3 regions of the Streptomyces sp. NPDC044719 genome follow, and region 1 is predicted to be linked to each of the others. Evidence: riboswitches for the same ligand, from Rfam matches in the RefSeq annotation. Region 1 holds a riboswitch; each other region holds the start of a gene.

Evidence for each region. A riboswitch is a leader RNA that binds a small molecule or an ion and turns the genes downstream of it on or off. The one in region 1 is predicted to bind cobalamin.
Region 2: linked by a shared signal. The riboswitch ahead of AC07DF_RS04215 (ribonucleoside-diphosphate reductase subunit alpha) and the one ahead of cobN (cobaltochelatase subunit CobN) in region 1 are both predicted to bind cobalamin.
Region 3: linked by a shared signal. The riboswitch ahead of AC07DF_RS23345 (prenyltransferase/squalene oxidase repeat-containing protein) and the one ahead of cobN (cobaltochelatase subunit CobN) in region 1 are both predicted to bind cobalamin.

Annotation. Positions count from the first base shown of each region.
Region 1 covers NZ_JBWKHE010000002.1:722,599-726,626, reverse strand. Annotated here, with positions in the region: gene cobN (cobaltochelatase subunit CobN) at 1-1,799, opposite strand, end outside; cobalamin riboswitch at 1,870-2,021, opposite strand; gene cobG (precorrin-3B synthase) at 2,066-3,352, shown strand; gene AC07DF_RS10045 (precorrin-8X methylmutase) at 3,366-4,028, shown strand, end outside.
Region 2 covers NZ_JBWKHE010000001.1:889,876-893,903, reverse strand. Annotated here, with positions in the region: gene AC07DF_RS04220 (NACHT domain-containing protein) at 1-1,708, opposite strand, end outside; cobalamin riboswitch at 1,917-2,042, shown strand; gene AC07DF_RS04215 (ribonucleoside-diphosphate reductase subunit alpha) at 2,165-4,028, shown strand, end outside.
Region 3 covers NZ_JBWKHE010000005.1:703,249-707,276, reverse strand. Annotated here, with positions in the region: gene AC07DF_RS23355 (CbiQ family ECF transporter T component) at 1-687, opposite strand, end outside; gene AC07DF_RS23350 (SCO2322 family protein) at 674-1,312, opposite strand; gene AC07DF_RS23345 (prenyltransferase/squalene oxidase repeat-containing protein) at 1,309-2,520, opposite strand; cobalamin riboswitch at 2,645-2,777, opposite strand; gene AC07DF_RS23340 (phosphotransferase) at 2,816-3,493, shown strand; gene AC07DF_RS23335 (SAM-dependent methyltransferase) at 3,527-4,028, shown strand, end outside.

The sequences.
Region 1 (4,028 bases):
TCGGCGCGGGCCATGGGCGGGACGAGGTGGTCGACGAGGGTGGCGTGGACGCGGCGCTTGGCCTGGGTGCCCTCGCCGGGGTCGTTGACCAGGAACGGGTAGATCAGGGGAAGGTCGCCGAGGGCGGCGTCGGGGCCGCAGGCGGCGGACAGGCCGGCGTTCTTGCCGGGCAGCCACTCGAGGTTGCCGTGCTTGCCGAGGTGGATCATCGCGTCGGCGCCGAAGCCGCCGTCCTCGGCGCGGGCGGCGATCCAGCGGTAGGCGGCCAGGTAGTGGTGGGAGGGCGGCAGGTCCGGGTCGTGGTAGATCGCGATCGGGTTCTCGCCGAAGCCGCGCGGGGGCTGGATGAGGATCAGCAGGTTGCCGAAGCGGAGGGCCGCGAGGACGATGTCGCCCTCCGGGTTGCGGCTGCGGTCGACGAACATCTCGCCGGGCGCGGGACCCCAGTGCTCCTCCACCGCCGTGCGCAGTTCCTCGGGGAGCGTGGCGTACCAGCGGCGGTAGTCGGCGGCCGGGATGCGCACCGGGTTGCGGGCGAGCTGCTCCTCGGTGAGCCAGTCCTGGTCGTGGCCGCCCGCCTCGATCAGCGCGCGGATCAGCTCGTCGCCGTCGCCGGAGGCCAGGCCCGGCACCTCGGCGTCCGTGCCGAAGTCGTAGCCCTCCTCGCGCAGGCGCCGCAGCAGGGCCACCGCGCTGGCGGGGGTGTCGAGGCCGACCGCGTTGCCGATGCGGGAGTGCTTGGTCGGGTAGGCGGAGAGGACCAGCGCGAGGCGCTTGTCGGCGGGGCGGATGTGTCGGAGCCGGGCGTGGCGTACGGCGATTCCGGCGACGCGGGCCGCGCGCTCGGGGTCGGCGACGTAGGCCGGGAGGCCGTCCTCGTCGATCTCCTTGAAGGAGAACGGGACGGTGATGAGGCGGCCGTCGAACTCGGGGACGGCGATCTGGCTGGCCGCGTCGAGCGGGGAGACGCCCTCGTCGTTCGCCTCCCAGGCGGCACGCGAACCCGTGAGGCACAGGGCCTGGAGGATCGGGACGTCCAGCTCGGTGAGCGCACCGGCGTCCCAGGACTCGTCGTCACCGCCGGCCGATGCCTGGGCGGGCTTGGTGCCGCCCGCGGCGAGGACCGTGGTGATGATCACGTCGGCGGCGCGGAGTTCCTCGATCAGCTCGGGCTCGGGGGCGCGCAGCGAGGCGACGTACAGGGGCAGGGCCCGGCCGCCCCCGTCCTCGATCGCGTCGCACAGGGCGGCCACGAAGGCGGTGTTGCCGCTCATGTGGTGGGCCCGGTAGTAGAGCACAGCGACGGTCGGACCGTCGGCGCCGTCGCGGGGCGTGCGCTCCAGCGGTCCCCAGGTGGGTGCCGCCGCCGGTGCCTCGAAGCCGTGGCCGGTGAGCAGGACCGTGTCGGAGAGGAAGCGGGCGAGTTGCTCCAGGTTGGCCGGGCCGCCGTGGGCGAGGTAGGCGTGCGCCTCGGCGGCGATGCCGACGGGGACGGTGGAGGTTTCCATCAGCTGGGCGTCCGGAGCCTGTTCGCCGGTGAGGACGACCACCGGGCGGCCGTCGGCCAGGAGCAGGTCGAGGCCGTCCTGCCAGGCCCGGATACCGCCGAGGAGGCGTACGACGACCAGGTCGACCCCGTCGAGGAGGCCGGGGAGGTCGTCGAGGGCGAGCCGGGAGGGGTTCGCGAAACGGTAGGACACCGGGCCGGCGGCCGCGCGGGCGCTCAGCAGGTCAGTGTCGGACGTCGACAGGAGCAAGATTCGGGGGTGCGGGGGTCGTCCCCCGGATGAATGCAGCATGCGGCGTCGGGCCTTCCTCGGGGTGTCCGCGCCCCGGGTGGTGTCGAAATGGGGTCTCCCCTGCTCGGACGAGGCCGAGCCTGGGGAAGGGAGTTCCTGACTCGCCCGGCCGCATGGGCCGGACTCACAGTGGCGGGACCGCGCCGGACTCGCACCGGGCTTCCTCCCCTGTCGCCGTCGTGGCGATGGCGGACCGGATGATCCGCCGCGATCATAGTAAGTGCCAGGGGAAGAGGGCACGGCATACACCAGGTGTGATGGTAGGTATGCTCGCCGCCATGTCCACGGCTGCCCAGCGCTCATCGACCCAGGCCACAGCGGTCCCACGCGACCGCGGTGATGCCTGTCCGGGGACGCTGCGGCTGCACGCGGCGGACGACGGAGCACTCGCTCGCGTCCGGATTCCCGGTGGTGTGCTGACCGTTGCGCAGGCGCAGACGCTCGGGGACGTGGCCGAACGGCTGGGCGACGGAGACCTGCATCTGACCTCGCGCGGCAACGCGCAACTGCGGGGTCTGCCCGAGGGCTGCGCCGGGGAGCTGGCCGAGTCGCTGGACGCGGCCGGTCTGCTGCCCTCGCGCGGGCACGAGCGGGTGCGCAACATCGTGGCCTCGCCGCTGTCCGGTCTCGACGGGCGGGGCGTGCTGGACGTACGCCCCTGGCTGACGGCCCTGGACGCGGCGTTGTGCGCGAGCGAGGCGGCGCGGGACCTGTCGGGGCGTTTTCTGTTCGCGCTGGACGACGGACGCGGGGACGTGGCCGGACTCGATGCCGATGTGACGGTACGGGCGACGGCGGACGGTGGCGCGGAACTCGCGCTCGGAAAAGCCGGAGAGGCGCTGCACGTCGGTGCCGAGGAAGCGGCCCGGGCCGCGTTGATGGCCGCGGAGGCCTTCCTGGAGGCGGCGCGGACGAGCGGGGGCCGCGTCTGGCGCGTGGAGGAACTGTCCCTCTCCGGCGAGGAGTTGCTCGACGCGGTCGGTGAACGACTGCGGGCCGAGGGGGTCCGGCACGAGCGGCGGAACCGGGAGACCGGCCGCACATCCGGTCCGCCCCCGGGACCCCTCGGTGCCGGCCTCTCCGTGCACGTTCCCCTGGGACGGCTCTCGGCGCGTCAGTGGCGGGAATTGACGTACGTCGCCGCCGGTGAGCTGCGTCTCACCCCGTGGCGCGGTGTGGTTCTTCCCACACACGGAACGGACCCGGACGAATCCCTCGCCAGACTCGCCGCCACCGGCCTCGTCACCGACCCCGGGTCCCCCTGGCTGCGCGTCGGCGCCTGTATCGGCAGGCCCGGATGTGCCAAGTCACGGGCGGACGTACGGACCGACGCGGCCGAGGCTCTCGACGCGATCGAGCCGGGTGGCCTCCCCTTGTACTGGTCCGGCTGTGAACGCCGCTGCGGACACCCACCGGGCGACCGCGTCGACGTGGTCGCCGCTCCGGAAGGCGGCTACCTGCTCTCCACCGCCGTGAGCAGCCGGAAAACCCGGACCACCTCCCTGGACGACCCTGCCCGGCTCGCCGCCGCCCTGGCGGCGATCGCCTCATGACCCCTGCGACGACATGACCGCCACGACGACCGAAGGCAGCGAGAAGGACACTGTGACCACGTACGACTACGAGAAGGACGGCCCGGCCATCTACCGCCAGTCCTTCGCCACCATCCGCGCGGAGGCGGACCTCGCGTCCCTGCCCGCCGACGTCAGCCAGGTCACGGTCCGGATGATCCACGCCTGCGGGATGGTCGACCTCGTACGGGACCTGGCCTACAGCCCGGCCGTCGTGGCCCGCGCCCGTGAGGCTCTGCGCGCCGGCGCGCCCATCTTCACCGATGTGCAGATGGTGGCCAGCGGCGTGACGCGCAAGCGGCTGCCCGCCGACAACGACGTGCTGTGCACCCTCTCCGACCCGTCCGTGCCGGAGCTCGCGGCGAAGCTGGGCACCACGCGCAGCGCCGCCGCGATGGAGCTGTGGCGGGACCGGCTGGAGGGCTCGGTGGTGGCCGTGGGCAACGCGCCCACCGCCCTGTTCCGGCTGCTGGAGATGATCGACGAGGGGGCACCTCGCCCGGCCGCCGTCATCGGTGTCCCGGTCGGTTTCGTCGGAGCCGCCGAGTCCAAGGACGCCCTGGCCGCACACCCGTCGGGCCTGGAGCACCTGGTCGTGCGCGGCCGCCGCGGGGGCAGTGCCATCGCGGCCGCCGCGCTCAACGCGATCGCGAGTGAG
Region 2 (4,028 bases), on a different contig from region 1:
CGGGCGGCCGCAGCGCCTGCTCGATCAGCTCGCCGGCGTCGGCCTCCTCCAGGTGGCTCAGCAGACGGAAACCGAAGTAGGCCTGCAGGATGCTGTGCGGGAAGCGCGCCTTCATCTCGGAGCTCTCCAGCAGCCCGAGCTTGTCCGCGTTGCCCACCAGACGGGCTAGCACGGCGTGACACTGCGCCATGTTCCCCCTGTGCAGCCGCCTCCCCTCCTGGTCGCCGAGCCTTTCGCGGAGCGCTGCCCAGATCTGTTCCCGGTGCCACTCGCAGAAGGCGTCCCCGTTGTCGCCGTACCGGTCGGTGCCGGGCACCCTGACCCACAGAGGCCCACCGGGGTGACTGTCCGGGCCGAGCAACTCGGCGCAGTCCACCTCCAGCTTGTCCTGGAGCAGTCCCACACAGGCCAGTGCGGACACCACCTCGAGGGTGTCGCGGCGCTCTTGCGGGGCGAGCGCGACGTCCTCGCGCAGCCTGCCTTCGAGCAGGGCACGGCCCCAGGTGTCCAACAGCCACAACCGAAGCGTGCTCCGGTCCCGGCTGCGGGTGTTCAGACGCTTCGGGTCGTCGGTCGGGCGGTCACGTTCGAGGGCGCCGTGCCGGTGCAGTTCACGGGCGATCTGCAGGTAGACGGGTGATTCGGTCACCTCCGCCGTCTCCACGATCCAGTCCACGCGGCGCTCGTCCGTCTCCGGTACGGAGGCTTTGACGAATTGCAGCGCCTCCTCCTCGCTCAGCGGTTCCAGCTCCACGATCGCGGCGGGCGTGGTGTCCAGAGGACTGTGCGGCCGGGAGGCGATGACCACCGGCAGCCGCTCCTCATAGGCGCGTTCGATGGCACACCGGATGATGTTGTCACGGTTCTGCTGAAGACCGCCGTCGAGAAGAGCCTCTTCGAGTCCGTCGGCGATGACGACCAGCTTGTCGTCGGCGAGCAGTTGCTGCCAGACCCGCTCGATCTTGGTACGGGCCAGAATGCCCTGCGGCGCCACCTCGGCGAAACGCTGCTTGGCCATGCGCTCGAAGTTCAGATCGGTCCCGCCGTCGGCGTCCCGGAGCCGGATCGGCACGGGCACGGCACGCTGCCGGGCCAGTAGTTCGGTGAGCCGCACAAGGACGGCGGTCTTCCCCGTGCCGACACCGCCCACGAGCAGATAGGGCCGACGGGTGCCGCGCTCCCTCAGCCGTTGGGCGATGACCTGCGCGAGCTCCTCGCGACCCACGATCTCGGTGGAGTCCTGCCCCGCCGTGAGCACGAGCTTGTGCGGGTCCTTGCGGGCCTTCACGAGGTATCGCCGTTTGTTCCAGCTGTACCACCAGAACAGGAAGAGCGCGGCGGCGACCGAAGCGGTGAGGGCCGGGCCGATGAAACGCACCAAGGCGTCGAGCCCCGGCTCCTTCTGCCATCTCTCGACCGACGTCTCCCCGTCGGTGACCAGCATGTGCACGCCGGCCCCGATCCAGCCGAAGACAACGAGGGCGCCGACCGCCCACACCATCCGGAGCACGTTGGTGTAGGAGAACCACCTGCGCCACTTCCTGGGCCGGGTGGTGCCGCGGCGTGCCTCGAGGCGGATGGTCACGCTGTGCCAGTAGCCGACGACGACGCGGCTGGTCCATCTCGCCGCCCGTCGCAGATCCAGCGTGGCCATCGGCGCGTTGTGGGGCCGCTCCTTGCCCGGTGTGCGACGGACGACCCTCGTCATGGTGAGTACTCCCTCCGAGGGCGATCTTCTTCCCAGTACGGAGGACCCGCGGACGTCGGCACCTACTTCCATGGAAGCACTCCCCGCACGCCGCGCAACCCGATGGAGAAACGCCGACAGGGCATCACTCTTCTCGCCTGTCAGCTGACGCTCCGACACCAGCGCGACACAACATCTGGGGGTGCCACCCGAACCCAGCACAAGATGTATGCTCGTGCTCGCTGTCGCCGCAGGGGAATCCGGTGCGAATCCGGAACTGTCCCGCAACGGTGTACTTGTGCATGTTTCGTGCACGAGCGTCAGTCCGAGGACCTGCCGACAGCGCACCCGGCCGTCCGGCCGGGGTGCCCTGACGTCCGGGCCTCGTGGAATGGGCCGGTGGACGCGACGCCGTGTGCGCTCGTGTGCTGCCCCTGCCCTGCGCGAGGCCCCTTGCCGAGCGAGGGAGAGCCCCACGTGACCATCGCGCCAGCCGAACCGGTCTCAGCTTCCGAAGACGAGCACGACGGTCCCGGTGCCGCGCTGCTGCGGACCCTGACCGAGCTGACCGCCGATCTCCCCGACGCCGACCCCGGCCGGGTCGCCGCCGCCGCCCTGCGCGGCCGGTCCGCGCGGGCGGACGAGACGGAGCTGCGCGAGCTCGCGACGGAGTCGGCCGCCGGCCTCATCTCCGAGGACCCCGCCTACTCCCGGCTGGCCGCGCGCCTGCTGACGATCGGCATCCGCGAGGAGGCCGCCTCCCAGGGCGTCACGTCCTTCACCGAGTCCGTCGCGGCCGGCCACCGGGAGGGCCTGATCTCCGACCGGACCGCCGAGTTCGTGCGCGTCCACGCCGCCCGGCTCGACGCGCTGATCGACCGGGCCGCCGACGACCGCTTCGGCTACTTCGGCCTGCGGACGCTGCACAGCCGCTACCTGCTCCGCCACCCGATCACCCGCAAGGTCGTCGAGACGCCCCAGCACTTCATGCTGCGCGTCGCCGCCGGCCTCGCCGAGGACGACACGGCACATTCCGTCGACGAGGTCGCCGCGCTCTACGGCCTCATGAGCCGCCTCGACTACCTCCCCTCCTCCCCCACCCTCTTCAACTCCGGCACCCGGCACCCCCAGATGTCGTCCTGCTACCTCCTCGACTCCCCCAAGGACGAGCTGGACTCGATCTACGACCGGTACCACCAGGTGGCGCGGCTGTCGAAGCACGCGGGCGGCATCGGTCTTTCGTACTCCCGTATCCGTGCGCGCGGTTCGCTGATCCGCGGCACCAACGGCCACTCCAACGGCATCGTCCCGTTCCTGAAGACCCTCGACGCCTCGGTCGCCGCCGTGAACCAGGGCGGTCGCCGCAAGGGCGCGGCCGCGGTCTATCTGGAGACCTGGCACTCCGACATCGAGGAGTTCCTGGAGCTGCGCGACAACACCGGCGAGGACGCCCGCCGTACGCACAACCTGAACCTGGCGCACTGGGTGCCCGACGAGTTCATGCGGCGGGTGAACGCCGACGGGCAGTGGTCGCTGTTCTCCCCCTCGGACGTGCCCGAGCTGGTCGACCTGTACGGCGAGGAGTTCGACGCCGCGTACCGGGTGGCCGAGGCGAAGGGCCTGGCGAAGAAGAACCTGCCCGCCCGTGAGCTGTACGGCCGCATGATGCGCGCCCTCGCGCAGACCGGCAACGGCTGGATGACCTTCAAGGACGCCGCCAACCGCACCGCCAACCAGACGGCCGAGCCGGGCCACGTCGTCCACTCCTCCAACCTCTGCACGGAGATCCTCGAGGTCACCAGCGACGGGGAGACGGCGGTCTGCAACCTGGGCTCGGTCAACCTGGGTTCCTTTGCCGACACATCGACCGGCGACCTCGACTGGGAGCGTCTGGACGAGACCGTCCGTACGGCCGTCACGTTCCTCGACCGGGTCGTGGACATCAACTTCTACCCGACCGAGCAGGCGGGCCGCTCCAATGCCCGCTGGCGTCCGGTCGGCCTCGGCGCGATGGGCCTTCAGGACGTCTTCTTCAAGCTGCGCCTGCCCTTCGACTCGCCCGAGGCCAAGGCGCTCTCCACCCGTATCGCCGAGCGCATCATGCTCGCCGCGTACGAGGCCTCCGCCGACCTCGCCGAGCGCAACGGACCGCTTCCCGCCTGGGAGAAGACCCGTACGGCCCGGGGCGTGCTGCACCCCGACCACTACGACGTGGAGCTGACCTGGCCGGAGCGCTGGGCGGCCCTGCGCGAGCGCATCGCCACGACCGGCATGCGCAACTCCCTGCTCCTCGCCATCGCGCCCACGGCCACCATCGCCTCCATCGCGGGCGTGTACGAGT
Region 3 (4,028 bases), on a different contig from region 1:
GGCGGCCAGGGACACCGAGCGCTCCAACGCGCCCTCCAGGACCGGGAGGCCCACCTGCAGCAGGCCCCGGAGCCCCTTGTCCGGGCGGCCGCGCAGCCGGCGGGCGGCACGCAGGCGCTGGACGTCGGCGATGAGGTTCGGCGCGAAGGTGAGGGCGACGACGACCGCGACGCCCATCTCGTACAGGGCGCCCGGGAGGGACTTGAGGAGGCGTGAGGGATTGGCGAGGGCGTTCGCGGCGCCGACGCAGACGAGCAGGGCGGCCAGTCGCAGACCGTCGTACAACGCGAAGGCGAGGGCCTCGGCCGTGACCTCGCCGCCGAGACGGATGCCCTGCGCCCAGTCGGGGAGGGGCACTTCGGGGAGGGGGACGAGGGTGTGCGTGCCGGGGATGGGGGAGCCCAGGACGATCGCGAAGAGGAGGCGGACGAGCAGGACGGCGAGGGCGAGTTTGACGAAGGCGCCGTAGGAACGGGACCAGGGGGTCGCCGGGCGGCAGGTCGCCACGACGTAGGCGGAGACCGCGATGAGGAGGGTGAGGAGGAGGGGGTTGGTGGTGCGGGTGGCGGCGGTGCCGAGGGAGAGGGACCAGAGCCACCAGGCCCCGGGGTGCAGAGGGGCTCGGGGCCGGCGCGGGGGGTGGGAGGGCGCGTCGCTGAGCCGGTCCGCGCTGCTAAGCCTGGTCACGCCGCCGTACCTGCCAGACCGCCGCCGCCCCCAGTGCCGTCACCACGGCGATGCCCGCCAGCAGGCCCAGGGACGGGCCCTTGTCGTCGGACGTGTCCTTCTTCGCCGCCGGTGACGACTTCTTGGAGCCGGACACCTGCTCACCGCAGCCCTTCTCCGGGTAGCCCGCGATCGCGCACAGCAGGGCGTTCGTGTCGTAGCGCAGCGGCTTGGCGACCGTCGCGAGGGCATCTGCCGTGGTCGCGTCGGGGGAGACCCGGGCACAGGCCGTCCGGGCGGGGGGCGGGGTCTCGCCCTGCGGGGCGTCCGTCTTCGTGCCGGGGTCGATGACGAGCGCCACCCGCTTCTTGCCGTCCTGCGCGGGGGTCTTCGCGCAGATGGTCTCGAAGTCGGCCGTGCCGCGCGGCCGGGCCGCCTCGGCGGAGTCCTCGCTCACCGCGAAGCGGAAGCCCTGGACGTCGCCGTCCGAGGGGCGGGCCATGGACGGGCCCTGGGTGGCGTAGACCCAGCGGTCGCCGTCGCGGTCCCAGAACGACCAGTACCGGTATCCGGCGGCCTGGGCCTGGCCCGCGCCCGCGATGAGCAGGAGCGAGGCCAGCAGGAGGAGAACGGCCCGGCGGATCATGACTGCTGCCTCTTCTTGCGGCCGGTGAAGAGGAAGCCGATGCCGATACCGGCGACGAGGCAGACCCCGACGTACCACCAGACGCCGAAGAAGTCCGACTTCGCGTCGTCCTTCGTGTCGGCAGCCGAAGGCTGTTCGGGGGCCTGCGGGGCCGGGCCCGTCGCGTTGAGCTGCTTCACCAGGTCCGTGCCGCCGAAGTCGCGCGGGTTCGCGCCGGTCGCGTGCGCGGCGAGGATCAGCTGGGCGTAGGCGGCGGGGCCGTTCTGGGCGGCCCAGGTCGCGGAGTTCTTCTCCAGCCAGGCCAGGGACTTCTCGGCCTGTGCGGTGTCGCCCCGTGCGGCGAGCGCGACGACCGCGTCGGCGGTGTTGCCGTGGTCGGGCTGGGGGTCCGCACCGGCGAGGGCCGAGGTGAGGTGGCCGTCGTCCTTGGTGAGGGCCTTCGTGAGGTAGGCGGCACCGTTGGCCGCCGCCTGCTCCGGTGTCCCTGGCTTGGCGCAGGTGGCGTCGGACTTGGTACTGCCGGGCTTCACCACCATGCCCGTGCCCAGCGTGCCCAGCACACCCGCCGCCGTGGCGTCCGCGTTGGCCGCCAGCTTGCCCTTCTTGTCCGGCTGGAACGCGAAGGCGCCGTCACCGTCCCCGCCGCAGGGCAGGGCGAGCTTCAGCAGGGCGTCGAGGGGCGACTTCCCGCCCTTCTCGACCTGGTCCGGCTTCTCGCCGACGGCGGTCAGCGCGCCTATGACGACGGACGTGGAGTTGGTGTCGCTGGCGCCGCCGGGCGAGTAGCCCCAGCCGCCGTCCTTGTTCTGGACGGACTTCAGCCAGCCGACGGCCTTGCCGGTGACGGCGTCCTGACCGCCGAGCGTGGCCAGGGCCTGGACGGCGGCGGCCGTGGCGTTGGTGTCCAGCATGGTCTTGGCGTCGCACGCGGCGGTGGGGTCGGGGCGGTAAGAGGCGAACCCGCCGTCCTCGCACTGCTGCCGGACCAGCCACTGGACGGACTTTCCGGCGGGCTTCACACCCACCGTGTCCTGCGCGAGGAAGGCGAGCGACTGGCGCCAGACGCCGTCGAACTTCGGGTCCTTGCCCCCGTACAGGGCGGAGGGGAACGCCTGGGACGGTGACGGGGACGGGTCGGCGGCGGCCGGGGTGGCGGCGCCGATCACGGCGACTGCGGCCAGGACCGCGGCGCTGCGGCGGACGTTCATGATCGGCGGGTGCCTCTCCCTGTGGGGGAGTCGGGCAGCACGGGGCACCCCCGGGCGGCTCGGCTCCGTATACCTCGACGGTGCCGTGCACCGGCGGGCTGCCGGGCACGTGAGCCGGTCACGATCCGTACGGGGCGATCCGGCTCACCGCCTGCCTCGGCGGGCGGTTCACGGTTGCGGGTCAGCGCCGGAATTGCACCGGCTTCCCCCTGTACGGGTGTGATGACGACCCGCTTACTGTACCCGCACGTCAAAAACGGGCCGAGGGCGCCGTACGGCCGGGTAACTTCGGCCCATGGCGACGACACCACCGGGAAGGCTCCTCGGCTCGGGCCGCCGCGCCGACGTGTACGAGATCGACGAGATCTGGGTGCTGCGCCGGGAACGGGAGGGCGGGGGCGACGCGGCGGCCGAGGGTGCGGTGATGGAGCACGTGCGTTCCCACGGCTATCCGGTGCCCCGGGTGCGCCCGACCGGCTCGCGCTCCGACCTGGTGATGGAGCGGCTCTCCGGCCCGACCATGCTCCAGGCCTGTCTGGCGGGCACGCTGGAGGTGGCGGAGGCCGGTTCGATCCTGGCCGGGCTCCTGCGCGACCTGCACACCGTCCCCGCCCTGCACTCCACCGACCCGGCGGCCCGCGTCCTCCACCTGGACCTCCACCCGGAGAACGTGATGCTCACGCCCGAGGGGCCGCGCGTCATCGACTGGTCCAACACGGAGGAGGGCGACCCGGGGCTGGACTGGGCGGCGTCGGCGGTGATCCTCGCCCAGGCCGCCGTCTCCGGCGACCCCCTGGCCACGGCCGCCCGCACCATGCTGGCCGCCCTCCTCGCGGGCCCGACCCCGCTCACGCGGCCGAACCTGACGGAGGCGCTGCGCCGGCGGGCCGGCAATCCGACCATGAGCGGCAGGGAGGTCGAACTGCTGCACCACGCCGAGGAGTTGATCCTGTCCGTGAGGCAAACCGGTTAACGTGAAGCTCCACGACCACACGCAGGAGCGTCCATGACTGATCAGGCGGGGAACTCCGAGCAGGAGCCGCTCTCCAAGATCGATACCTCGGTTCCGCACTCGGCGCGGATCTGGAACTACTGGCTGGGCGGGAAGGACAACTACGAAGTCGACCGTGTGGCCGGTGACGCGTTCCGCGAGATCTTCCCCGGGATCGAGACCGGGGCGCGCGCCGCTCGCTACTTCCTCGCCCGCGCCGTTCGCCATCTCGCCGCCGAAGAGGGCATCCGCCAGTTCCTGGACATCGGCACCGGGCTGCCCAACGTGGACAACACCCACCAGATCGCCCAGCGGGTGGCCCCGGAGAGCCGGATCGTCTACGTCGACAACGACCCGCTGGTGCTGGCCCACGCCCGCGCGCTGCTCACCAGCACACCGGAAGGCGTCACCAACTACGTCGACGCCGACCTGCGCAAGCCCAGCACGATCGTCCGGGAAGCCGGTAAGACGCTGGACTTCGACCAGCCCGTCGCGCTCATGCTGATGGGCATCCTCG